2 regions of the Bacillus paramobilis genome follow, and region 2 is predicted to be linked to the other one. Evidence: predicted binding sites of a transcription regulator. Region 2 holds the regulator's gene; the other holds the start of a gene.
The links. The regulator CtsR, encoded in region 2, represses protease genes until heat stress. The targets are predictions, from matches to a motif close to ATGGTCAATAAAGGTCAAACA.
Positions count from the first base shown of each region.

Region 1: the regulator CtsR is predicted to act here: its motif matches at 2,191-2,211, upstream of clpB (ATP-dependent chaperone ClpB).

Region 1 is NZ_CP151108.1:4,101,059-4,104,837, reverse strand. Features, by position in the region: gene AABL52_RS21020 (YitT family protein) at 1-67, shown strand, start outside; gene AABL52_RS21015 (DUF3813 domain-containing protein) at 93-290, opposite strand; gene AABL52_RS21010 (hypothetical protein) at 291-431, opposite strand; gene AABL52_RS21005 (Cof-type HAD-IIB family hydrolase) at 536-1,345, opposite strand; gene AABL52_RS21000 (YjzC family protein) at 1,838-2,017, shown strand; gene clpB (ATP-dependent chaperone ClpB) at 2,229-3,779, shown strand, end outside.
Region 2 is NZ_CP151108.1:5,181,765-5,202,190, forward strand. Features, by position in the region: gene cysS (cysteine--tRNA ligase) at 1-923, opposite strand, end outside; gene cysE (serine O-acetyltransferase) at 904-1,569, opposite strand; T-box leader at 1,708-1,954, opposite strand; gene gltX (glutamate--tRNA ligase) at 2,002-3,459, opposite strand; gene ispF (2-C-methyl-D-erythritol 2,4-cyclodiphosphate synthase) at 3,551-4,027, opposite strand; gene ispD (2-C-methyl-D-erythritol 4-phosphate cytidylyltransferase) at 4,143-4,823, opposite strand; gene AABL52_RS26545 (PIN/TRAM domain-containing protein) at 4,840-5,949, opposite strand; gene disA (DNA integrity scanning diadenylate cyclase DisA) at 6,110-7,183, opposite strand; gene radA (DNA repair protein RadA) at 7,187-8,563, opposite strand; gene clpC (ATP-dependent protease ATP-binding subunit ClpC) at 8,660-11,095, opposite strand; gene AABL52_RS26565 (protein arginine kinase) at 11,118-12,182, opposite strand; gene AABL52_RS26570 (UvrB/UvrC motif-containing protein) at 12,187-12,735, opposite strand; gene ctsR (transcriptional regulator CtsR) at 12,908-13,369, opposite strand; rRNA gene rrf (5S ribosomal RNA) at 13,577-13,692, opposite strand; rRNA gene AABL52_RS26585 (23S ribosomal RNA) at 13,742-16,663, opposite strand; rRNA gene AABL52_RS26590 (16S ribosomal RNA) at 16,810-18,361, opposite strand; tRNA gene AABL52_RS26595 (tRNA-Ala) at 18,440-18,515, opposite strand; tRNA gene AABL52_RS26600 (tRNA-Pro) at 18,525-18,598, opposite strand; tRNA gene AABL52_RS26605 (tRNA-Arg) at 18,607-18,680, opposite strand; tRNA gene AABL52_RS26610 (tRNA-Leu) at 18,684-18,772, opposite strand; tRNA gene AABL52_RS26615 (tRNA-Gly) at 18,789-18,863, opposite strand; tRNA gene AABL52_RS26620 (tRNA-Leu) at 18,893-18,973, opposite strand; tRNA gene AABL52_RS26625 (tRNA-Lys) at 18,989-19,064, opposite strand; tRNA gene AABL52_RS26630 (tRNA-Thr) at 19,078-19,153, opposite strand; tRNA gene AABL52_RS26635 (tRNA-Val) at 19,158-19,233, opposite strand; rRNA gene rrf (5S ribosomal RNA) at 19,239-19,354, opposite strand; rRNA gene AABL52_RS26645 (23S ribosomal RNA) at 19,457-20,426, opposite strand, start outside.

The sequences.
Region 1 (3,779 bases), 1.1 Mb from region 2:
GGACCCAAGTGCATTTACAAACGTACTGCAAACGGTCGGGGTGTTTGGATTGTTTCGAAAAGATTAAAGAGGACCAAAGCTGGTCCTCTTTTTTAATGCAAATTCGTAATGTTTTGCAATTGCTCCTGCATTTCACGTAGCTGAACTTTTTCAGCTGTTGAAGAGTTTGCATAAGCAGAGTGCAAAGCGTTTTTTGCTCTATATACGAGATCTTGTTGCTCAGCACCGCTTGAACAAGTTACGGCATTTGCAACGGCATCTCTAGCTTGTTGGAATAGTAAGTTCCCCATTTAAACCCCTCCAAAAGAAGAGTTACTTCTCGCTTTTTCTGCCTCAGCTAATGTACCACGGTACGGGAATCTTGCATCATGCTTCATTACAGCATCGGCTCCTTGTTGGATAAAACGTTTTGATTTGTTCTTTTTACCCATTCGAAAAACCCCCTTTATTTAGCTGAAAACACTCGACGCGATAATCCGGCGTCTAATTATAGTATGAGCGTTTGGCGAGAAACTATAAGCAGGGAATTTTTAGATTACAACCCAAGAACCTCTTCTAAATATAGTGCAATACCATCTTCTTCATTCGTTAACGTCGTGTGGTTTGCGAGTGATTTTAATTCAGGAATAGCATTTCCCATTGCGATGCCGTGACCAGCAAATTCAATCATTTCAAAGTCGTTATCTTCATCACCGAAAGCGATAATTCGCTCTTGTGGAATGTTATAATGACTAGAAATTTTTTGTAATCCGACAGCTTTATTTAACCCGCTTTTTACAATTTCAATAATCGGCCAAGGTGCGCCCCATTTTCTATGGTCGATTACTTCAGCATGCATATCAGTTAAATGTTGACGAATTGCACTGGAATGCTCGTCATGTGCGTCAATTAATAAGCAAGTTGGATGATCGTTTAAAGTATTTAATAAGTCTCCTGTAAAAATCTTTGGAGAACCGAATTCGAAAATATGTTTTTTATCTTCATCAATTTCACGAACATACACATCGTCCATTACTTCAGCGTATATATTTTTTACGCCAAAATCAAAGCAAGCTCGGACAATTTCTTGTGCTGTTGCTAGCTCAAGAGGAGAGTGATGTGTTCCCCACTTTGAATCAAGAGGATGATGTACGTAAGCGCCGTTAAAGTTTACGATCGGTGTATTCAGACTAAGTTCTTTATAGTAATCAAAACTAGCACGGAATGGACGCCCTGTTGAAATAACGACAATATGTCCTTGTTCCTTTGCTTTTGCAATTGTATGTTTTGTTCGAGTGGAAATTATTTTGTTGTCTGTCAATAAAGTACCGTCTAAGTCTAATGCGATTAAATGCTGTTTATTCATAATTTCACCTCTTATAATAATTTTTTTGTTTCTATCTGTATTTCCGTTTTTAATATGCAGAAATAAGAGGTTAAGCTGGGTGAGACCACCAAAGATGGAAACTTCACTATATATCCATCTTACGTCGCAAAGCGCTACGGTGTCTACTATTTCTCGCTGGAAATTAAGAAAAGTCAACGTCTTTTTAGAAAGTTCAAACAATGTTTCTTTCATTATGTACAAATTGTGAAAAGGGTTACATTGCTCGTGTGAGGAAGTTTATAATGAACATGTAATCTTCTCGTATATGTTTGACTCTCCTTTGAAACTGGCCTATAGTAGGTTGGTTTCTTTTTTTTCTACAAATAGGAAAGAAATCCCTTCCTAAGCTTGTGTCATTCATGTATATGTACAAGAACGAAATGTAGTACTTGTTTCCTAAACATGACAGAAAAGCTTTCTATTAAAATGGTTATACTAATGAGGCAAAGACGTCATGGAAGGAGAATGGAAATGGGACAAAATCGCAGGTTTCGTTCTGGACAAAAAGCGCCAAATGATGGCATTTACGTAGAAATTGGTGAAACAGGAAGTATGGTAAAAGATCCGCAAATGGTGAAATTAACTGCCGGTGAAAAGTTTCCGGATAACACGAATCATAACCGTCAGTGGACATATAAAAGAAAACCGTAACAGAAGCCGCAATCATTATTGCGGCTTTTTTGTCGTTACACATTATAATTTCATTTACCGTATATTTTTCAATTGTATGATGAATGTTCCCTTTTTCTTTTTCCAATAATAAGTTTGAAAATACATAAGCAAAATTATTGTATAAAAAAGTCAGTTGGCGTATAATCAAATCAAAGGTCAAAGAAAGTCAAACATTTGGAGGACTGTAAAGATGGACTTAAATCAAATGACAACAAAAACACAAGAGGCGATTATGAGTGCCCAATCTTTAGCGGTATCTCATCATCATCAAGAAGTAGATACTGCTCATCTCTTGTTTACATTATTAGAAGAGCAAGATGGGTTAGCAGTGCGTATTTTTCAAAAAATGAATGTCGATATAGAAGCGTTAAAACAAGGTGCTGAAAGTTTAATTAAGAAAAAGCCTTCTGTAACGGGAAGTGGTGCAGAAGCAGGCAAATTATATATAACAGGTGCTCTGCAACAACTACTTGTAAGAGCAGGAAAAGAAGCAGAGAAATTGCAAGATGACTACATTTCAGTTGAACATGTATTGCTTGCTTTTTCAGAAGAAAAAGGCGATATAAATCAATTACTTACAAGATTTCATATTACGAAAGATAACTTATTACAGTCGTTAATGACAGTTCGGGGGAATCAAAGAGTGACTAGTCAAAATCCAGAAGCAACTTATGAAGCGTTAGAAAAATATGGACGTGATTTAGTGGCGGAAGTAAGAGCAGGGAAAATTGATCCTGTTATCGGCCGCGATAGTGAAATTCGCCGCGTAATTCGCATTCTTTCACGTAAAACGAAAAATAACCCAGTTTTAATTGGTGAGCCAGGTGTTGGTAAAACAGCAATCGTTGAAGGATTAGCGCAGCGTATTGTGAAAAAGGATGTACCAGAAGGGTTAAAAGATAGAACCATCTTTGCATTAGATATGAGTGCGCTTGTAGCTGGAGCGAAATTCCGTGGTGAGTTTGAAGAGCGCCTGCAAGCTGTATTAAATGAAATTAAAAAGAGTGAAGGCCGCATTTTATTATTCATTGATGAACTTCATACAATCGTCGGCGCTGGTAAAACAGAAGGTGCGATGGACGCAGGAAATATGTTAAAACCGATGCTTGCGCGTGGTGAACTACATTGTATCGGGGCGACAACATTAGATGAATATCGTAAATATATTGAGAAAGATCCAGCGCTAGAAAGACGTTTCCAACAAGTATTAGCAGAAGAACCAACTGTTGAAGATACAATTTCCATTTTACGTGGTTTAAAAGAGCGCTTTGAAATTTATCACGGTGTAAATATTCATGACCGTGCGATTGTAGCAGCATCTGTTTTATCAGATCGATATATTTCGGATCGTTTCTTACCAGATAAAGCAATTGATCTTGTTGATGAAGCGTGTGCAACGATTCGAACAGAGATTGATTCTATGCCAACAGAATTAGATGAAGTAACGCGCCGCATTATGCAGCTGGAAATTGAAGAAGCAGCTCTTGGAAAAGAGAAGGACTTTGGTAGCCAAGAACGTCTAAAAACGTTGCAACGTGAATTATCAGATTTAAAAGAAGTTGCAAGTGGTATGAGAGCGAAATGGGAGAAAGAAAAAGAAGATATTCACAAAGTTCGTGATTTACGTGAACATTTAGAGCGTCTGCGCCGTGAATTAGAAGAAGCGGAAGGTAATTACGATTTAAATAAAGCAGCGGAACTTCGCCATGGGAAAATTCCTGCAATTGAAAAAGAGTTAAAA
Region 2 (20,426 bases):
AACTCTTCACTGAAATTAATTGGGTGACGGTAATGTACCGATAACATAAAGAATCTAATTAGCTGCGGATCATATTGCTTAATGATATCGTGAACTAAAATGAAGTTCCCCAGTGACTTAGACATCTTCTCATTATTAATATTAATATATCCATTGTGCATCCAATACCGTGCAAATGTTTTTCCTGTTAATGCTTCAGACTGTGCAATTTCATTCTCATGATGAGGAAATGCCAAGTCTTGACCACCAGCATGAATATCGATTGTATCTCCTAAGTATTTACGCGCCATTGCCGAGCATTCAATATGCCAGCCCGGACGACCGTTCCCCCAAGGGCTTTCCCAGAAGATTTCTCCTTCTTTCGCAGCTTTCCATAAAGCAAAATCAAGAGGGTCTTGTTTCTTTTCTCCTACTTCAATGCGTGCACCGTGACGTAAGTCTGCGATTGGTTGATGTGATAATTTACCGTACCCTTCGAATTCCTTCGTTCTAAAGTACACATCACCTTCTGATTCATATGCATATCCTTTATTCACAAGTTCTTGAATAAATTCAATAATAATGTCCATATTTTCCGTTACACGCGGATGAACTGTTGCATGTTTGCAACCTAGTGCCGTTACATCTTCAAAATACGCTTCAACGAAACGGTCCGCAATTGTCGGCACATCTTCCCCTAATTCATTTGCTGCTTTAATTAGTTTATCATCTACGTCAGTAAAGTTAGATACATACTGCACATCATAACCTTTATATTCTAAATAACGGCGTACCGTATCAAATACCATAGGTGGTCTTGCGTTCCCAATGTGAATATAGTTATAAACTGTAGGTCCGCACACATACATCTTTACCTTATTTTCTTCTAATGGAGTAAACTCTTCCTTTTGACGCGTTAACGTATTATAAATGTGAATAGTCATTTTTACCCTTCCTTTCTACCTTTACTTCAAGTTGTTTTTTCAATTTATCAAGTTCTACTTCCATGACCTTTAACTTATCAAAAATTGGGTCTGGAAGGTCAGAATGATTTAATTCTTGACCGATCTTTACTCCATTTTGAATAACGACTCGGCCAGGTATACCTACAACTGTAGAATGTGCAGGGACTTCTTTTAATACAACAGACCCTGCTCCAATTTTAGAGTTCTCTCCAACTGTAATAGAACCTAGTACTTTAGCACCTGTTGCAATTAATACATTATCCTGAATTGTAGGGTGCCTCTTTCCCTTTTCTTTACCCGTACCACCTAATGTAACCCCTTGATAGATTGTTACATTATCGCCAATTTCGCACGTTTCTCCAATTACAACCCCCATTCCATGGTCTATGAAAAAACGACGACCAATTGTTGCTCCTGGATGAATCTCGATGCCAGTAAAGAAACGACTAACTTGTGAGATCCAACGTGCAATAAAGAAGAAATTCTTTTTATAAAAAGAATGTGCAATTCGATGGGCCCAAACTGCATGTAATCCAGAGTAAGTCAAAATGACTTCGAAATAACTTCTTGCCGCTGGATCCTGTTCAAAAACGACTTCAATATCTTCCCGAAGCCTCTGAAACATCGACGTTCCCTCCCCTTTATGGGCTGCTTTTTCGAGCGAACTAAATCCCTACTTATCTTCCTAAACCTTTATACACGCAGATAAAACTTATACTCATACCCAGTTTTACGGTATAAAAAAAGACGCCTCTGTCATATTGACAGAGACGCCTTATAAGCGCGGTTCCACTCTGTTTAGGCTAAAAAAAGCCTCAAACTCATCTCTGATAACGGTGTACACCGCTTCTGCTTACTTTACGCCCTAAGACGTTTCGCAAAACAATTTGCTGTTCAGCAGAAGACTCGAAGGGGCATTTCAAAAATCCGCTTATAAACCACTTCCAGCCTAAAGGTGGTTCTCTCTGTAAAAAGCCTGATTTTCTACTTCTCCTTCTCGTCGCTTTTCCTTATTAGGTTTTAAGTATACTTATTATATTTCTAAACCTAGAAAATGTTAACCAATTACTTTTTGAAGACGATTTAAAACTTTTTCTTTTCCAAGAAGTGCAATAGCATTAGGAAGCTCTGGACCATGTGTTTGACCAGTAGTTGCAACACGGATTGGCATAAATAAGTTTTTACCTTTATGACCTGTTTCCTTTTGAACTGCTTTAATAGCCGCCTTAATTGCTGCTGGTTCCATCTCTTCTAGTGCTTCTACTTGACCAGCAAATGCACGAAGTACTTCTGGTACTTGTTCACCTTTTAATACTTCTTGTCCTTCTTCTTCATGATCAACATGATCTTTGAAGAACATTTCAGAAAGCTCTACAATTTCAGCTCCAAAACTCATTTGTTCATGATATAACGCAATTACATCACGAATCCAAGCTTGTTCTTGTTCACTTAAAGTTTCACCTATACGTCCAGCTTTCACTAGATGCGGTAAGCTTAATTCTACCACCGTATCTAAGTCTTGCTTTTTCATATATTGGTTGTTCATCCATTTTAATTTTTGAGAATCAAATAATGCAGGCGATTTTGATAAACGAGCTGCATCGAACATTTTGATAAACTCTTCTTGAGAGAAGATTTCTTCTTCTCCTACTGGCGACCAACCTAGTAGTGCAATAAAGTTAAAGATTGCTTCTGGAAGATATCCAAGCTCTTTATATTGCTCAATAAATTGAATAATAGATTCATCACGCTTACTTAATTTTTTACGGCTTTCATTTACAATTAAAGTCATATGACCAAATTGCGGGATATCCCAACCGAAAGCTTCATAAATCATCATTTGTTTTGGCGTATTTGAAATATGATCATCACCACGAAGTACGTGTGTAATTTCCATTAAATGATCATCTACTGCTACCGCAAAATTATAAGTTGGAATTCCATCTTTTTTCACGATAACGAAATCACCGAAATCATTTGAATGGAATGCAACTTCATCTTTTACGATATCTTTAAATGTGTAATCACGGTCAGCTGGCACACGGAAACGAATACTTGGAATACGTCCCTCAGCTTCAAATTCTTTCACTTGTGCTTCAGTTAAATCACGGTGGTTACCTGCGTAACGAGGTGTTTCACCACGAGAGATTTGCCCTTCACGTTCTGCTTCTAGCTCTTCTTCTGTCATATAACATTTGTAAGCTAAACCACGCTCTAGTAAATCTTCATATAATTTTTTATAAATATCTAAACGCTCTGTTTGACGATATGGTCCAAATTCACCACCAACATCAACACCTTCATCCCAGTCCATACCGAGCCATTTCAAGTATTTTAATTGGCTTTCTTCTCCACCAGCAACATTACGTTTTACATCAGTATCTTCAATACGAATAATAAACTTACCATCTTGATGACGAGCAAATAAATAATTAAATAATGCCGTACGCGCATTTCCGATATGTAAGTGTCCTGTTGGACTTGGCGCATAGCGCACTCTCACTTGCTTTTCCATAATTGGTACACCTTCCATTCTTAATGTCAACACATTCTATAATTGTACACCAAACAAATGTGATTATCCATCTTACGAATTAAAAACCATATTATTTTTTCTGTAATAAAACAACTGCTTGAGAAGCAATTCCTTCTTCTCTACCTGTAAATCCTAATTTTTCTGTTGTTGTTGCCTTTACATTGATATTATCAATAGACGTTTCTAATAGTTCACTAATGCGTTGACGCATACTTTCAATATGTGGTGCCATCTTTGGCTTTTGAGCAATAATTGTACAATCTAGATTCCCTAACTCGTAACCTTGTTCACGTACAAATTCCCAAACCTTTTGCAGCAATACAGCTGAATCAGCATCTTTAAAGGCAGGATCTGTATCAGGGAAATGCTTTCCAATATCCCCAGCTGCAATTGCACCTAAACATGCGTCTGCAATCGTATGTAACAATACGTCTGCGTCTGAATGACCAATTAATCCTTTCTCATGAGGAATTGTAATTCCACCAATAATTAACGGTCTGCCTTCCGCAAATTCATGCACATCAAAACCTTGTCCAATTCGAAACATTTTTTACATCCTCCTCAAGCTAAACTACATAGCTTTATGATTCTATATTATATCGCTATCCTTATAAAGAAAAGCCCGGCTGTTGCCGAGCTTTTCTTCGCTATAATCATCACTGTCATTTCTTTTGAACATGAAGGAAACTTTCAGCAATTAATAAATCCTCTGGAGTCGTCACTTTAATATTATAGTAACTCCCCTCTACTACACCTACTTGCTTCCCGATACGTTCTACGAGACTTGCATCATCTGTACCAAGGAAACAACTCTGTTTCGCACTTCTATGAGCTTCTAACAAAAGAGAAACAGCGAACCCTTGTGGTGTTTGTACAGCTTTAAGCTGAGATCTTTCTACCGTTTCAACAACGATATCCTGCTCTACTTTCTTAACTGTATCTTTCACTGGTACCGCACAAATGGATGCTCCATATCTTTCCGCTGCAGTTAATACATCTTGAATCACTTTATTCGTTACAAATGGACGCGCACCGTCATGTACAAGAACATACTCAACATCACTAGTATGCTGAATGGCGTTATATACACTATCTTGTCTTTCGGCTCCACCCTGAATAAATTGTACTGGCTTTTCAATTGGATACTTCTGCATTAATTCTTCAAAATAAGGACGTTCCTCTTCGTTAATTGCCATAATAATACTTTTGCACGCTTTATCTGTTTCAAAAGCACGTAACGTATGCACAATAATCGGTACTTCATTAATAAGTAAGAACAACTTATTTTTATCGGCACCCATCCGCTTACCTTGACCAGCTGCTGGAATAATTAATGTATACATATTAATAATCCTCTACTTATAATGCTTTTTCTAATAATTTACGTTTGGCGAAAATCATACGACCAGCCGATGTTTGTAACACACTAGTAACAAGCACATCGAGTTGTGAACCTACATATTCTCTACCATCTTCTACTACAATCATCGTGCCATCATCTAAGTATGCAACACCTTGATTTTGTTCTTTTCCATCTTTGACAACATAAACACTTAGTTCTTCACCTGGGAGTACAACAGGTTTAATTGCATTAGCTAAATCGTTAATATTTAACACCGTTACCCCTTGTAATTCAGAAACTTTGTTTAAGTTGAAATCATTCGTTACTACCGTTCCACCAGTGATTTTCGCCAACTTTACAAGTTTGCTATCCACTTCTTGAATATCATCGAAATCGCCTTCATAAATTTCTACCGGAATCGGCATCTCTTTTTGAATACGATTTAAAATATCTAATCCCCTGCGACCACGATTACGTTTTAAAGCATCAGAAGAATCGGCAATGTGCTGAAGTTCTTCTAACACGAATTGTGGAATCACAATTGTTCCTTCTAAAAACTTCGTTTGGCAAATATCAGCAATACGTCCGTCGATAATTACACTCGTATCGAGAATTTTCCAATGAGTTGTAGATTCTTCTACCTCTGTTTCAGTTTCTTCATTATCACTATTATTATTTTTCTTCTTTCCACGTTGTGGTAGTGTAAATAATCCTAGCAATTCATTCCTCTTTTTAAACCCTACTTGGAATCCTAAGTATCCAAGTAAAAGAGTAAAGAATACTTGCAACACTGTACTAATAACTGGAATTGTAAATTCACGAATTGGTATTAAAATTAAATACGCAACAATAAGCCCAGAGATTAAACCTAATGTACCAAATAAAACATCCGCTACAGGCGCCTTTACAAGAGCCTCTTCAATATGCTTGATAAGTTGAACGATATAATCTACAAGCCAAAATGTTGTTAAAAATAAAATAATTGCACCAATAATTGCACGAGCATACGATCCTTCCAATAAAGGAACGGCACCGATGTCTAATACATTAATAACTTTTGGGATTAAGTAAATCCCTAACGCTCCCCCAATTACTAGAAAGAAGAGCTGTACAATCCGTTTTAACATCCAACCACCTCCTACTCATTATTAACCATTGTTTCGCTAATCAAAACGCCGAATGCAAAAGCGGACGTGTTTTTTTATAAATAGTTTTATTTACCAATATATCATATCATATACCAAAAGTGTTCTAGTGTCGTTATATTATGGAATCAATGTAATATTCTTAATTGTGTCTACTCATATAGAGATGCTCTTGGATTCTTTTTAGGCCTTCTCGTATTTTCTTCGCCCTGACTTCTCCAATTCCTTCCACATCATCCAATTCATTAATAGTCGCTCGACAAACACCTTGCAAAGTCTTAAACCGATTAATTAAATTTTCAATGATAAGTGGCGGAACGCGCGAAATTTTGCTTGTGATTCGGTATCCTCTCGGCGTCACACTTTCTTCTAAACTCGTTTGCCCTGGGTAGCCAAGCAATTTAACTAAATCGCTATCCTCTAGAAGTTGTGTGTTCGCAAGCTCTTGTAACTTTTTCAAAATTTGATGATGGTCTTGTGTTTTTTCTTGGTAATAATCTTTAATTAATAACGCTGCCTCTGCCTCTAAATCAGCTAGTAGTTCTGTAAGTTGTAAACGAATTAACCTACCTTCTGTTCCTAACTCATGAATATAGCTCAATATTTCATTTTTAATACGCAGTACCATTTCAACACTATGTAACACATGAACCACCTCGGACATTGTAACGACTTCTTCAAATTCTAGAATGCCCAAATTCGTAATACCATCATTCCATACGGCCTTATATTTTTCTAACGTTTGAATAGCTTGATTTGCCTTTGTTAAAATAACACCTATATCCTTTAGTGTATAACGTAAATTCCCTTGATATAGTGTAATTACGTTACGTCTTTGTGAAATAGCCACAACGAGACTACCTGTCTGCTTTGCTACACGCTCTGCCGTCCGATGGCGCATACCTGTTTCAATAGAATCAATAGATGCCTCTGGAACTAACTGTGCATTTGCAATTAAAATTTTACTTCCAGTTTCATTTAAAATAAGTGCCCCATCCATTTTGGCTAATTCGTATAAACTAGCAGGAGAGAATGCACAATTAATGTGAAATCCTCCATCAACAATACTTTTAATTTGTTCATTATATCCAAGAACAATTAGTCCCCCTGTTTGTGCGCGAAGCACATTATCTATCCCTTCGCGCAGTGGTGTTCCTGGGGCCACGAGCTGTAAAATATTAATCATACTTTTGACACGTTGCTTGTTTTCTTCCATAGCCTAGCCTCCTAATGTCAAACGAAGCGCTTCCCCTAAATTAGATACACCTACTACCTCAATCCCATCCGGGATTGTCCATCCCCCCAAATTTTTTCTAGGAATAATAGCACGTTGAAATCCTAATTTAGCTGCTTCTTGTACACGTTGTTCAATTCTTGATACTCTTCTTATTTCTCCAGTTAATCCTACTTCTCCTATTACTGCATCAGTTGGTGTCGTAGGTTTATCTCTAAAACTTGAAGCAATACTTAAAGCCACAGCTAAATCAATTGCTGGTTCATCTAATTTCAAACCACCCGCTACTTTTAAATATGCGTCTTGGTTTTGCAATAATAAACCTGTTCTTTTTTCTAGCACTGCCATAATAAGCGATACACGGTTATGATCAATTCCCGTCGCCATTCTTCGAGGGTTTCCAAAACTAGTAGGGGAGATTAATGCTTGTATTTCTACTAAAACCGGTCTTGTTCCTTCCATTGAGGCAACTACTGTTGATCCTGCGACTCCAACGGGTCTTTCCTCAAGAAAAATTTCAGAAGGGTTTAAGACTTCCGCAAGACCAAGCTCTTTCATTTCAAAAATACCCATTTCATTCGTGGAACCAAAACGATTCTTCACAGCTCGCAAGATACGATATGTATGATGACGATCTCCTTCAAAGTAAAGAACTGCATCGACCATATGTTCTAACATACGAGGTCCTGCAATTGCCCCCTCTTTTGTTACATGTCCGACGATAAAAATAGGAATTCCTTTCGTTTTTGCAAGTTTCATTAATTCCGCTGTACATTCACGTACTTGTGCCACACTTCCCGGCGCTGACGTTACCTCAGGTAAATGTATCGTTTGAATGGAATCAATAACAACAAAAGCTGGATTCATCTCTTCAATGTGTGCAGCAATTCGCTGCAAATCTGTCTCTGCTACAACAAATAGATTACTACCCTTTACATGCAAACGATCTGCACGAAGTTTAATCTGTTTTGCCGATTCTTCACCTGATATATATAGTACATCATATGAAGAATCTGCTAATTGTGATGAAATCTGTAATAGCAATGTTGATTTTCCAATACCAGGGTCTCCACCAATAAGTACTAAAGATCCATCTACAATCCCACCACCAAGTACACGGTTAAACTCTTGGAATTTCGTTTCAATACGTGCCTCAGATTTTGTTTCTACTTCTGTTAGGCGTCTTGGTTTTGTTACTTCTGATTGAATTGCATTGGCATAATTAAGGCGTCTTGATGATACAACCGGTTCCATCTCTTCAACAAGTGTATTCCATTGACCACAACCAGGGCATTTCCCCATATATTTTGGTGACTGATAACCACACTCTTGACATGTGAATTTTGTTTTCTTTTTAGCCATATCGTTTTATATTTCACTTCACTTTCATCTATAAACAGTTTATCCTTCTCGTACAAGAAAGAGGGCTATCTCGTAGCCCTCTTAGTTTGTCTATACTTATTTTACCTTTTCAGCACTATGAATGACAAATGTTTCCCCTTCAACATCAAAGATAACTTTTTGTCCTTTCTCAATAGCACCTTTTAAAAGTTCTTCCGACAGTCTATCTTCTACATGTTTCTGAATTGCTCTACGAAGCGGACGAGCACCGTATTCTCGGTCAAATCCTTTATCAGCAATGGCTGAAATTGCTCCTTCTGTTAAATGCAATTCAATTTCTTGCTCTTTTAAGCGATTCACTAACTGATTTACCATAAGTGTTACAATCTCTTGAATATGTTTTTTCTCAAGCATATGGAACACGATAATTTCATCAATACGGTTTAAGAATTCTGGACGAAATGCCTTTTTCAGTTCATCCATTACCTTACCTTTCATATCTGAATAATCGCGGCTCTCATCTTGTACGTTAAATCCAAGATGTTTATTACGTTTTAACGCGTCTGCACCAACGTTAGATGTCATAATAACAATTGTATTACGGAAATCAACTGTACGCCCTTTAGAATCCGTTAAACGACCATCTTCTAATACTTGTAGTAAAATGTTAAACACATCAGGGTGAGCTTTCTCTACTTCATCTAATAGGACAACTGAATATGGCTTACGGCGAACCTTTTCTGTTAATTGTCCACCTTCTTCATATCCAACATATCCTGGAGGAGATCCAACCAAACGAGAAGTAGAATGCTTCTCCATATACTCAGACATATCGATGCGAATCATTGCATCCTCATCACCGAACATAGATTCCGCTAATGCTCTTGCTAGCTCCGTTTTACCTACACCTGTTGGTCCTAAGAAAATAAATGAACCAATCGGACGTTTCGGATCTTTCAATCCCGCTCTAGCACGACGAACAGCTTTCGCCACAGCCACTACTGCTTCATCTTGACCAATAACACGATCGTGAAGGATCGATTCTAAGTTTAACAATTTATCAGTCTCTGTTTGTGCAAGTTTAGAAACCGGTATACGAGTCCACGTAGAAACGACATTTGCAATATCTTCTACTGTCACTTCTGAGTTTTCTTTTCCTTGTTGCTCTTTCCATTGACGCTTCGTATCTTCTAACTTCTCACGTAAGCGTTGTTCCATATCACGTAAGGAAGCAGCTTTTTCAAATTCTTGACTTTGCACAGCTGCATCTTTTTCTTTTCTAATTTCCTCAAGCTTCACTTCAAGCTCTTTTAGATTTGGTGGTGTTGTATAAGAACGTAAGCGAACCTTGGAAGCAGCTTCATCAATTAAGTCAATTGCCTTATCTGGTAAGAAACGATCTGTAATATAACGGTCTGAAAGCTTTACAGCTGCATCAATTGCATCATCTGTAATAGATACACGGTGATGTGCCTCGTAACGATCACGTAAACCTTTCAAGATTTGAGTTGATTCGTCTAAACTTGGCTCATCAACGTGAATTGGTTGGAATCGTCTCTCTAAAGCCGCATCTTTTTCAATATATTTACGATATTCATCTAAAGTTGTTGCCCCAATACATTGTAATTCTCCGCGTGCTAAAGATGGTTTTAAAATGTTCGATGCATCAATAGCACCTTCTGCTCCACCTGCACCAATTAATGTATGAAGTTCATCAATAAATAGAATAATGTTGCCAGCTTGACGGATTTCATCCATAACTTTCTTTAAACGATCTTCAAATTCACCACGATATTTCGTTCCAGCTACAACTGTACCCATATCTAGTGTCATAACACGCTTATCTCTTAATGTTTCAGGAACTTCATTATTTACAATTTGTTGTGCTAATCCTTCTGCAATTGCCGTTTTACCCACACCAGGCTCTCCAATTAATACAGGATTGTTTTTTGTTCTACGGCTTAAAACTTCAATTACACGTTGAATTTCTTTACCACGCCCGATAACAGGATCTAGACGATTCTCACGTGCAACAACTGTTAAATCACGCGCTAAGCTATCCAGTGTCGGTGTATTTGCATTTGTTGAAGAACCACCTTGGTGACCTGAACTTGCTTCATTACTTCCAAGAAGTTGCAATACTTGTTGTCTTGCCTTATTTAGGCTAACACCCAAGTTATTTAAAACACGTGCTGCTACACCTTCACCTTCACGGATTAAACCAAGTAAGATATGTTCTGTTCCAACGTAAGAATGACCTAATTTACGAGCTTCATCCATTGACAACTCAATAACCTTTTTGGCACGCGGTGTATAATGTACAGTTTGAGAAGCTTCTGTTCCGCGTCCAATTAATGCTTCTACCTCTTTTTGAACTTTCTCGGGACTTAATCCAAGAGCAATTAACGCTTTTGCTGCAATTCCTTCACCTTCACGTACAAGCCCAAGTAAAATATGTTCTGTTCCAATATTATTATGCCCAATACGAATTGCTTCCTCTTGAGATAAAGCTAATACTTTCTGTGCTCTTTCTGTAAATCTTCCAAACATCATAGAAATCGCCTCCTACTTGCGCTTAGTTTTTTTCAATACGTAATCGCTCACGGATTAAGGTTGCTCTTCGATAATCTCTTTCTTCTGGTCCTAAAGGTCCACCTGCATATTGTTGTAAAATACCTGGTTGTGTAAGAACCATTAGCTCAGTCAAAATATTTCTCGATACACCTTTTATATATCCTAAATCAATACCAAGTCGTACATCTGATAAGCAAGTGGCCGCTTCCGCAGATTGAATTAACCGACTGTTTGCTAGTATGCCATAAGAGCGATAAACTTTATCTTCAAGCTCAATACTTGAATTTTGTACAATTAATTCTCTAGCCATTTTTTCTTGCTGTATGATTTGTTGAATGACACTCTTTAAATCTGCAATAATGTCTTCTTCAGATTTTCCTAGCGTCATTTGATTTGACACTTGAAATATATTACCTAACGCTTCGCTACCTTCACCGTATATTCCTCTTACTACTAACCCTAATTTTTGAATTACTTGTATAATACGGCTAATTCTTTTCGTTAAAACGAGTCCCGGTAAGTGAATCATTACAGAAGCCCTCAATCCTGTACCAACGTTAGTAGGACAGCTCGTTATATATCCAAGTGATTCATCAAAAGCATATTCAACCTCTTCCTCTATCCAATTATCTATTTGATTGGCACTTTGAAGGGCCTCTGATAACTGCAACCCTGAAAATAAGCACTGAATCCTAATATGGTCTTCTTCATTAAGCATAACACTAATATGTTCGCTTCCTGACAATAGACATGCTCCATATTCTGTTCCTGCAAGGTTAGGACTAATTAAATGCTTTTCAACTAATACTCTCCTTTGAAGAGGCGTTAATTCATTCATTTTTAATAGTTCAAACTCTCCAAAAGGTTCTACCGTTTTATTTATAAATTCCTTTTTAAATAATTCATGAATCTGTTTAGCTTCTTCTTCGTTTTGCATAGTAGAGAATTGATATTTTTTAAAATTACGAGCCAAACGTATTCGACTACTTAAAACAATATCAGAATCAGGGCCATCCCCCTTCATCCATGGACTAATCGCTTCATTCATAATTTTGTCCAGTGACATAGAACTATTCCCCCTCTCTATGCTCACTAAGCTGATTTTCAAGACCTCGAATTTTATCCCTTACTTCAGCAGCTTTCTCAAACTCCTCTTTCTGTACGTATTGTCTCAGAATGAGTTTTAGTTCATCTAATTCTTTCTTTAAGTGAATATTTCCTTCTATACGTTCCGGAATTTTTCCACAATGATCTGTATGTCCGCCGTGAAGACGTTTTAATAATGGCTTTAAATGTTCCTTAAATGTATCGTAACAAGAAGCACATCCAAAACGTCCCACCTTTGTAAATTGCTCATATGTCATCTTACAATCTGGACACCTTAATATACTTGTATTCGAAAGCCCATTTTGTCCTTCTTCAAACGTTGTTGATCCACCATGTAATAACCCAGCAAATAAATCATGGAATGAAAAGTTAGACTGCGGCGATTGAAAGAAAGACGTATAGCCACTTTGTTCTGCACATTGCTCACAAAGATGTACTTCCGTCTTCTGTTCGTTGATTACTTTTGTATAATGTAAAGTTGCTGGTCTTATATTACAGTTTTGACAAGTCATCACTATCCCACCTTTACAACAGGAACGATCTATCTCATAATATTTTTCATACATTACTAGATTGTTCACTTTCCCTTATTCGTTTAAATAAAAGTGCGTGTTCTTTTTTCAAAACTCCTACAATATTTAACTGCCTTATATCTTAGTTATTATTCTTTTACAAAAGCTGTATTTATTTATATTTCAGTGTTCTTAACATTGCGCATAATATTCGAGCCCTAAGTTCATCTCGAGAAGGAACATCCATTGATAATACAGAACGATCTAGTACACTTAACATAAGTTTAGCTTCACGATTTGTTATGATTCCCTCTTCTATTAAACGTATAATCATACTCTCTGCATTCCCTTGCGCAACGCTATGATCAATAATATGAAGCATTTGATCGATAATGTCTATATCGTCATGCAGTTTGACTTTTATAATGCGAATGTAACCTCCTCCACCACGTTTACTTTCTACTACAAATCCTCTTTCTATCGTAAAACGGGTATTGATTACATAATTGATTTGAGATGGTACGCACTCGAATCGATCCGCAATCTCATTTCTTTTGATTTCAATCACATTATTATTACTTAAGTCAATAACTTGCTTTAGATATTGCTCAATGATATCAGATATATTTCTCATTTATCCGCCACCTTTATTGACTTTGACTATCTTTGACTTTAATTATATACGTATTAATAAAATTTGCAACTCTTTTGCTTATTCACTATCCTAGCCACATTCCCTTGTATTTAATCAAAATAATAATTATTTAAACACATTTTTTAATTACTATGGATTATAAAAGAAAACACGAAAAAACACGAGTCAAATGACTCGTGTTTAATTGCTTGGCGACGTCCTACTCTCACAGGGACAAGGTCCCAACTACCATCGGCGCTAGAGAGCTTAACTTCCGTGTTCGGTATGGGAACGGGTGTGACCTCTCTGCCATCATCACCAAACTATGAAGGCATATTCCTTCAAAACTAGATAACATTTGCTACATATTATATGGTTAAGTCCTCGATCTATTAGTATTCGTCAGCTCCACATGTCACCATGCTTCCACCTCGAACCTATCAACCTGATCATCTTTCAGGGATCTTACTAGCTTACGCTATGGGAAATCTCATCTTGAGGGGGGCTTCATGCTTAGATGCTTTCAGCACTTATCCCTTCCGCACATAGCTACCCAGCTATGCCCTTGGCAGAACAACTGGTACACCAGCGGTGCGTCCATCCCGGTCCTCTCGTACTAAGGACAGCTCCTCTCAAATTTCCTACGCCCACGACGGATAGGGACCGAACTGTCTCACGACGTTCTGAACCCAGCTCGCGTACCGCTTTAATGGGCGAACAGCCCAACCCTTGGGACCGACTACAGCCCCAGGATGCGATGAGCCGACATCGAGGTGCCAAACCTCCCCGTCGATGTGGACTCTTGGGGGAGATAAGCCTGTTATCCCCGGGGTAGCTTTTATCCGTTGAGCGATGGCCCTTCCATGCGGAACCACCGGATCACTAAGCCCGACTTTCGTCCCTGCTCGACTTGTAGGTCTCGCAGTCAAGCTCCCTTATGCCTTTGCACTCTACGAATGATTTCCAACCATTCTGAGGGAACCTTTGGGCGCCTCCGTTACACTTTAGGAGGCGACCGCCCCAGTCAAACTGCCCACCTGACACTGTCTCCCGGGTCGATAAGACCCGTAGGTTAGAATTTCAATACAGTCAGGGCGGTATCCCACCAGCGCCTCCACCGAAGCTAGCGCTCCGGTTTCAATGGCTCCCGCCTATCCTGTACAAACTGTACCAAAATTCAATATCAGGCTACAGTAAAGCTCCACGGGGTCTTTCCGTCCTGTCGCGGGTAACCTGCATCTTCACAGGTACTATAATTTCACCGAGTCTCTGGTTGAGACAGTGCCCAAATCGTTACACCTTTCGTGCGGGTCGGAACTTACCCGACAAGGAATTTCGCTACCTTAGGACCGTTATAGTTACGGCCGCCGTTTACTGGGGCTTCAGTTCAGAGCTTCGCTTACGCTAACCCCTCTCCTTAACCTTCCAGCACCGGGCAGGTGTCACCCCCTATACTTCGCCTTACGGCTTCGCAGAGAGCTGTGTTTTTGCTAAACAGTCGCTTGGGCCTATTCACTGCGGCTTTCCGTTAAGAAAGCACCCCTTCTCCCGAAGTTACGGGGTCATTTTGCCGAGTTCCTTAACCAGAGTTCTCTCGCACACCTTAGGATTCTCTCCTCGCCTACCTGTGTCGGTTTGCGGTACAGGCACCTTTTATCTCGCTAGAAGCTTTTCTTGGCAGCGGGGAATCAAAGACTTCGCTCCATAAGGAGCTTCCCCATCACAGCTCAGCCTTCACGATAAGCGGATTTGCCTACTTATCAGCCTAACTGCTTGGACGTGCACAACCAATCGCACGCTTCTTCTATCCTTCTGCGTCCCTCCATTGCTCAAACGATAAAGAGGTGGTACAGGAATATCAACCTGTTGTCCATCGCCTACGCCTGTCGGCCTCGGCTTAGGTCCTGACTAACCCTGAGCGGACGAGCCTTCCTCAGGAAACCTTAGGCATTCGGTGGACGGGATTCTCACCCGTCTTTCGCTACTCATACCGGCATTCTCACTTCTAAGCGCTCCACCAGTCCTTCCGGTCTGACTTCACTGCACTTAGAACGCTCCCCTACCACTGATACCATTGGTATCAATTCGCAGCTTCGGTGGTGTATTTAGCCCCGGTACATTTTCGGCGCAGAGTCACTCGACTAGTGAGCTATTACGCACTCTTTAAATGGTGGCTGCTTCTAAGCCAACATCCTAGTTGTCTAAGCAACTCCACATCCTTTTCCACTTAATACACACTTTGGGACCTTAGCTGGCGATCTGGGCTGTTTCCCTCTTGACTACGGATCTTATCACTCGCAGTCTGACTCCTAAGGATAAGTCATTGGCATTCGGAGTTTGACTGAATTCGGTAATCCGATGAGGACCCCTAGTTCAATCAGTGCTCTACCTCCAAGACTCTTACACTTAAGGCTAGCCCTAAAGCTATTTCGGGGAGAACCAGCTATCTCCAGGTTCGATTGGAATTTCTCCGCTACCCACACCTCATCCCCGCACTTTTCAACGTGCGTGGGTTCGGGCCTCCATTCAGTGTTACCTGAACTTCACCCTGGACATGGGTAGATCACCTGGTTTCGGGTCTACGACCACGTACTAAACGCCCTATTCAGACTCGCTTTCGCTGCGGCTCCGCCTCTTCAGCTTAACCTCGCACGGGATCGTAACTCGCCGGTTCATTCTACAAAAGGCACGCCATCACCCATTAACGGGCTCTGACTATTTGTAGGCACACGGTTTCAGGATCTCTTTCACTCCCCTTCCGGGGTGCTTTTCACCTTTCCCTCACGGTACTGGTTCACTATCGATCACTAGGGAGTATTTAGCCTTGGGAGATGGTCCTCCCAGATTCCGACGGAATTTCACGTGTTCCGCCGTACTCAGGATACATTCAAGAGAGAACGAAGTTTCGACTACGGGGTTGTTACCCTCTACGACGGACCTTTCCAGGTCGCTTCGTCTACCTCGTTCCTTTGTAACTCCGTATAGAATGTCCTACAACCCCAAGAGGCAAGCCTCTTGGTTTGGGCTATGTTCCGTTTCGCTCGCCGCTACTCAGGAAATCGCATTTGCTTTCTCTTCCTCCAGGTACTTAGATGTTTCAGTTCCCTGGGTCTGTCTTCCTTACCCTATGTATTCAGGTAAGGATACCATACCATTACGTATGGTGGGTTTCCCCATTCGGAAATCTTCGGATCAAAGCTTACTTACAGCTCCCCGAAGCATATCGGCGTTAGTCCCGTCCTTCATCGACTCCTAGTGTCAAGGCATCCACCGTGCGCCCTTTCTAACTTAACCAAACTAAAAATTAAAAAATATGAGCTACACTGTTATCTAGTTTTCAAAGAACATACATTTATATATGAGAGATAGTTCTCTCAAAACTGAACAAAACGAAACACGGAAACTTATATTGATGAACAGCGTTCATCAATTCTCCATAGAAAGGAGGTGATCCAGCCGCACCTTCCGATACGGCTACCTTGTTACGACTTCACCCCAATCATCTGTCCCACCTTAGGCGGCTGGCTCCATAAAGGTTACCCCACCGACTTCGGGTGTTACAAACTCTCGTGGTGTGACGGGCGGTGTGTACAAGGCCCGGGAACGTATTCACCGCGGCATGCTGATCCGCGATTACTAGCGATTCCAGCTTCATGTAGGCGAGTTGCAGCCTACAATCCGAACTGAGAACGGTTTTATGAGATTAGCTCCACCTCGCGGTCTTGCAGCTCTTTGTACCGTCCATTGTAGCACGTGTGTAGCCCAGGTCATAAGGGGCATGATGATTTGACGTCATCCCCACCTTCCTCCGGTTTGTCACCGGCAGTCACCTTAGAGTGCCCAACTTAATGATGGCAACTAAGATCAAGGGTTGCGCTCGTTGCGGGACTTAACCCAACATCTCACGACACGAGCTGACGACAACCATGCACCACCTGTCACTCTGCTCCCGAAGGAGAAGCCCTATCTCTAGGGTTTTCAGAGGATGTCAAGACCTGGTAAGGTTCTTCGCGTTGCTTCGAATTAAACCACATGCTCCACCGCTTGTGCGGGCCCCCGTCAATTCCTTTGAGTTTCAGCCTTGCGGCCGTACTCCCCAGGCGGAGTGCTTAATGCGTTAACTTCAGCACTAAAGGGCGGAAACCCTCTAACACTTAGCACTCATCGTTTACGGCGTGGACTACCAGGGTATCTAATCCTGTTTGCTCCCCACGCTTTCGCGCCTCAGTGTCAGTTACAGACCAGAAAGTCGCCTTCGCCACTGGTGTTCCTCCATATCTCTACGCATTTCACCGCTACACATGGAATTCCACTTTCCTCTTCTGCACTCAAGTCTCCCAGTTTCCAATGACCCTCCACGGTTGAGCCGTGGGCTTTCACATCAGACTTAAGAAACCACCTGCGCGCGCTTTACGCCCAATAATTCCGGATAACGCTTGCCACCTACGTATTACCGCGGCTGCTGGCACGTAGTTAGCCGTGGCTTTCTGGTTAGGTACCGTCAAGGTGCCAGCTTATTCAACTAGCACTTGTTCTTCCCTAACAACAGAGTTTTACGACCCGAAAGCCTTCATCACTCACGCGGCGTTGCTCCGTCAGACTTTCGTCCATTGCGGAAGATTCCCTACTGCTGCCTCCCGTAGGAGTCTGGGCCGTGTCTCAGTCCCAGTGTGGCCGATCACCCTCTCAGGTCGGCTACGCATCGTTGCCTTGGTGAGCCGTTACCTCACCAACTAGCTAATGCGACGCGGGTCCATCCATAAGTGACAGCCGAAGCCGCCTTTCAATTTCGAACCATGCAGTTCAAAATGTTATCCGGTATTAGCCCCGGTTTCCCGGAGTTATCCCAGTCTTATGGGCAGGTTACCCACGTGTTACTCACCCGTCCGCCGCTAACTTCTTGAGAGCAAGCTCTCAATCCATTCGCTCGACTTGCATGTATTAGGCACGCCGCCAGCGTTCATCCTGAGCCAGGATCAAACTCTCCAATAAAGTTAGTTTGTCTAGCATCTAAAAATAAAAATTGACGTTTCACGTTGTTTGTTTCGTTCAGTTTTCAAAGAACTTTTTTGGTGGAGCCTAGCGGGATCGAACCGCTGACCTCCTGCGTGCAAGGCAGGCGCTCTCCCAGCTGAGCTAAGGCCCCAAACAATTATCGGGAAGACAGGATTTGAACCTGCGACCCCCTGGTCCCAAACCAGGTGCTCTACCAAGCTGAGCCACTTCCCGAAAGAAAACGCGCCCGAGAGGAGTCGAACCCCTAACCTCTTGATCCGTAGTCAAACGCTCTATCCAATTGAGCTACGGGCGCATATGGTGCCGAGGGCGGGGGTCGAACCCGCACGGTGGTCACCCACCGCAGGATTTTAAGTCCTGTGCGTCTGCCTGTTCCGCCACCCCGGCATGTCATATTGGAAATTGGAGCGGAAGACGGGATTCGAACCCGCGACCCCAACCTTGGCAAGGTTGTATTCTACCACTGAACTACTTCCGCAAGACATGTTTGAGTTATTTTATTAAAAGTGCGGGTGAAGGGAGTCGAACCCCCACGCCAAAGGCGCTAGATCCTAAGTCTAGTGCGTCTGCCAATTCCGCCACACCCGCATATTTAAGTTAAAATGGTGAGCCATGAAGGATTCGAACCTTCGACCCTCTGATTAAAAGTCAGATGCTCTACCAACTGAGCTAATGGCTCTTACAATAAAAACTGGTGCCGACTAGAGGACTTGAACCCCCAACCTACTGATTACAAGTCAGTTGCTCTACCAATTGAGCTAAGTCGGCTAAATGGTGGAGGATGACGGGATCGAACCGCCGACCCCCTGCTTGTAAGGCAGGTGCTCTCCCAGCTGAGCTAATCCTCCGAATTGCCTGGCAACGTCCTACTCTCACAGGGACAAGGTCCCAACTACCATCGGCGCTAGAGAGCTTAACTTCCGTGTTCGGTATGGGAACGGGTGTGGCCTCTCTGCCATCATTACCAGACTGTATTCATTTAAGACAAGAATTATTGTAACTTATTTAACTTTTAAAGTCAACAAGTTTTTTATATTCTTTCAAAACTAGATAACATTTGCTTCATATTATATGGTTAAGTCCTCGATCTATTAGTATTCGTCAGCTCCACATGTCACCATGCTTCCACCTCGAACCTATCAACCTGATCATCTTTCAGGGATCTTACTAGCTTACGCTATGGGAAATCTCATCTTGAGGGGGGCTTCATGCTTAGATGCTTTCAGCACTTATCCCTTCCGCACATAGCTACCCAGCTATGCCCTTGGCAGAACAACTGGTACACCAGCGGTGCGTCCATCCCGGTCCTCTCGTACTAAGGACAGCTCCTCTCAAATTTCCTACGCCCACGACGGATAGGGACCGAACTGTCTCACGACGTTCTGAACCCAGCTCGCGTACCGCTTTAATGGGCGAACAGCCCAACCCTTGGGACCGACTACAGCCCCAGGATGCGATGAGCCGACATCGAGGTGCCAAACCTCCCCGTCGATGTGGACTCTTGGGGGAGATAAGCCTGTTATCCCCGGGGTAGCTTTTATCCGTTGAGCGATGGCCCTTCCATGCGGAACCACCGGATCACTAAGCCCGACTTTCGTCCCTGCTCGACTTGTAGGTCTCGCAGTCAAGCTCCCTTATGCCTTTGCACTCTACGAATGATTTCCAACCATTCTGAGGGAACCTTTGGGCGCCTCCGTTACACTTTAGGAGGCGACCGCCCCAGTCAAACTGCCCACCTGACACTGTCTCCCGGGTCGATAAGACCCGTAGGTTAGAATTTCAATACAGTCAGGGCGGTATCCCACCAGCGCCTCCACCGAAGCTAGCGCTCCGGTTTCAATGGCTCCCGCCTATCCTGTACAAACTGTACCAAAATTCAATATCAGGCTACAGTAAAGCTCCACGGGGTCTTTCCGTCCTGTCGCGGGTAACCTGCATCTTCACAGGTACTATAATTTCACCGAGTCTCTGGTTGAGACAGTGCCCAAATCGTTACACCTTTCGTGCGGGTCGGAACTTACCCGACAAGGAATTTCGCTAC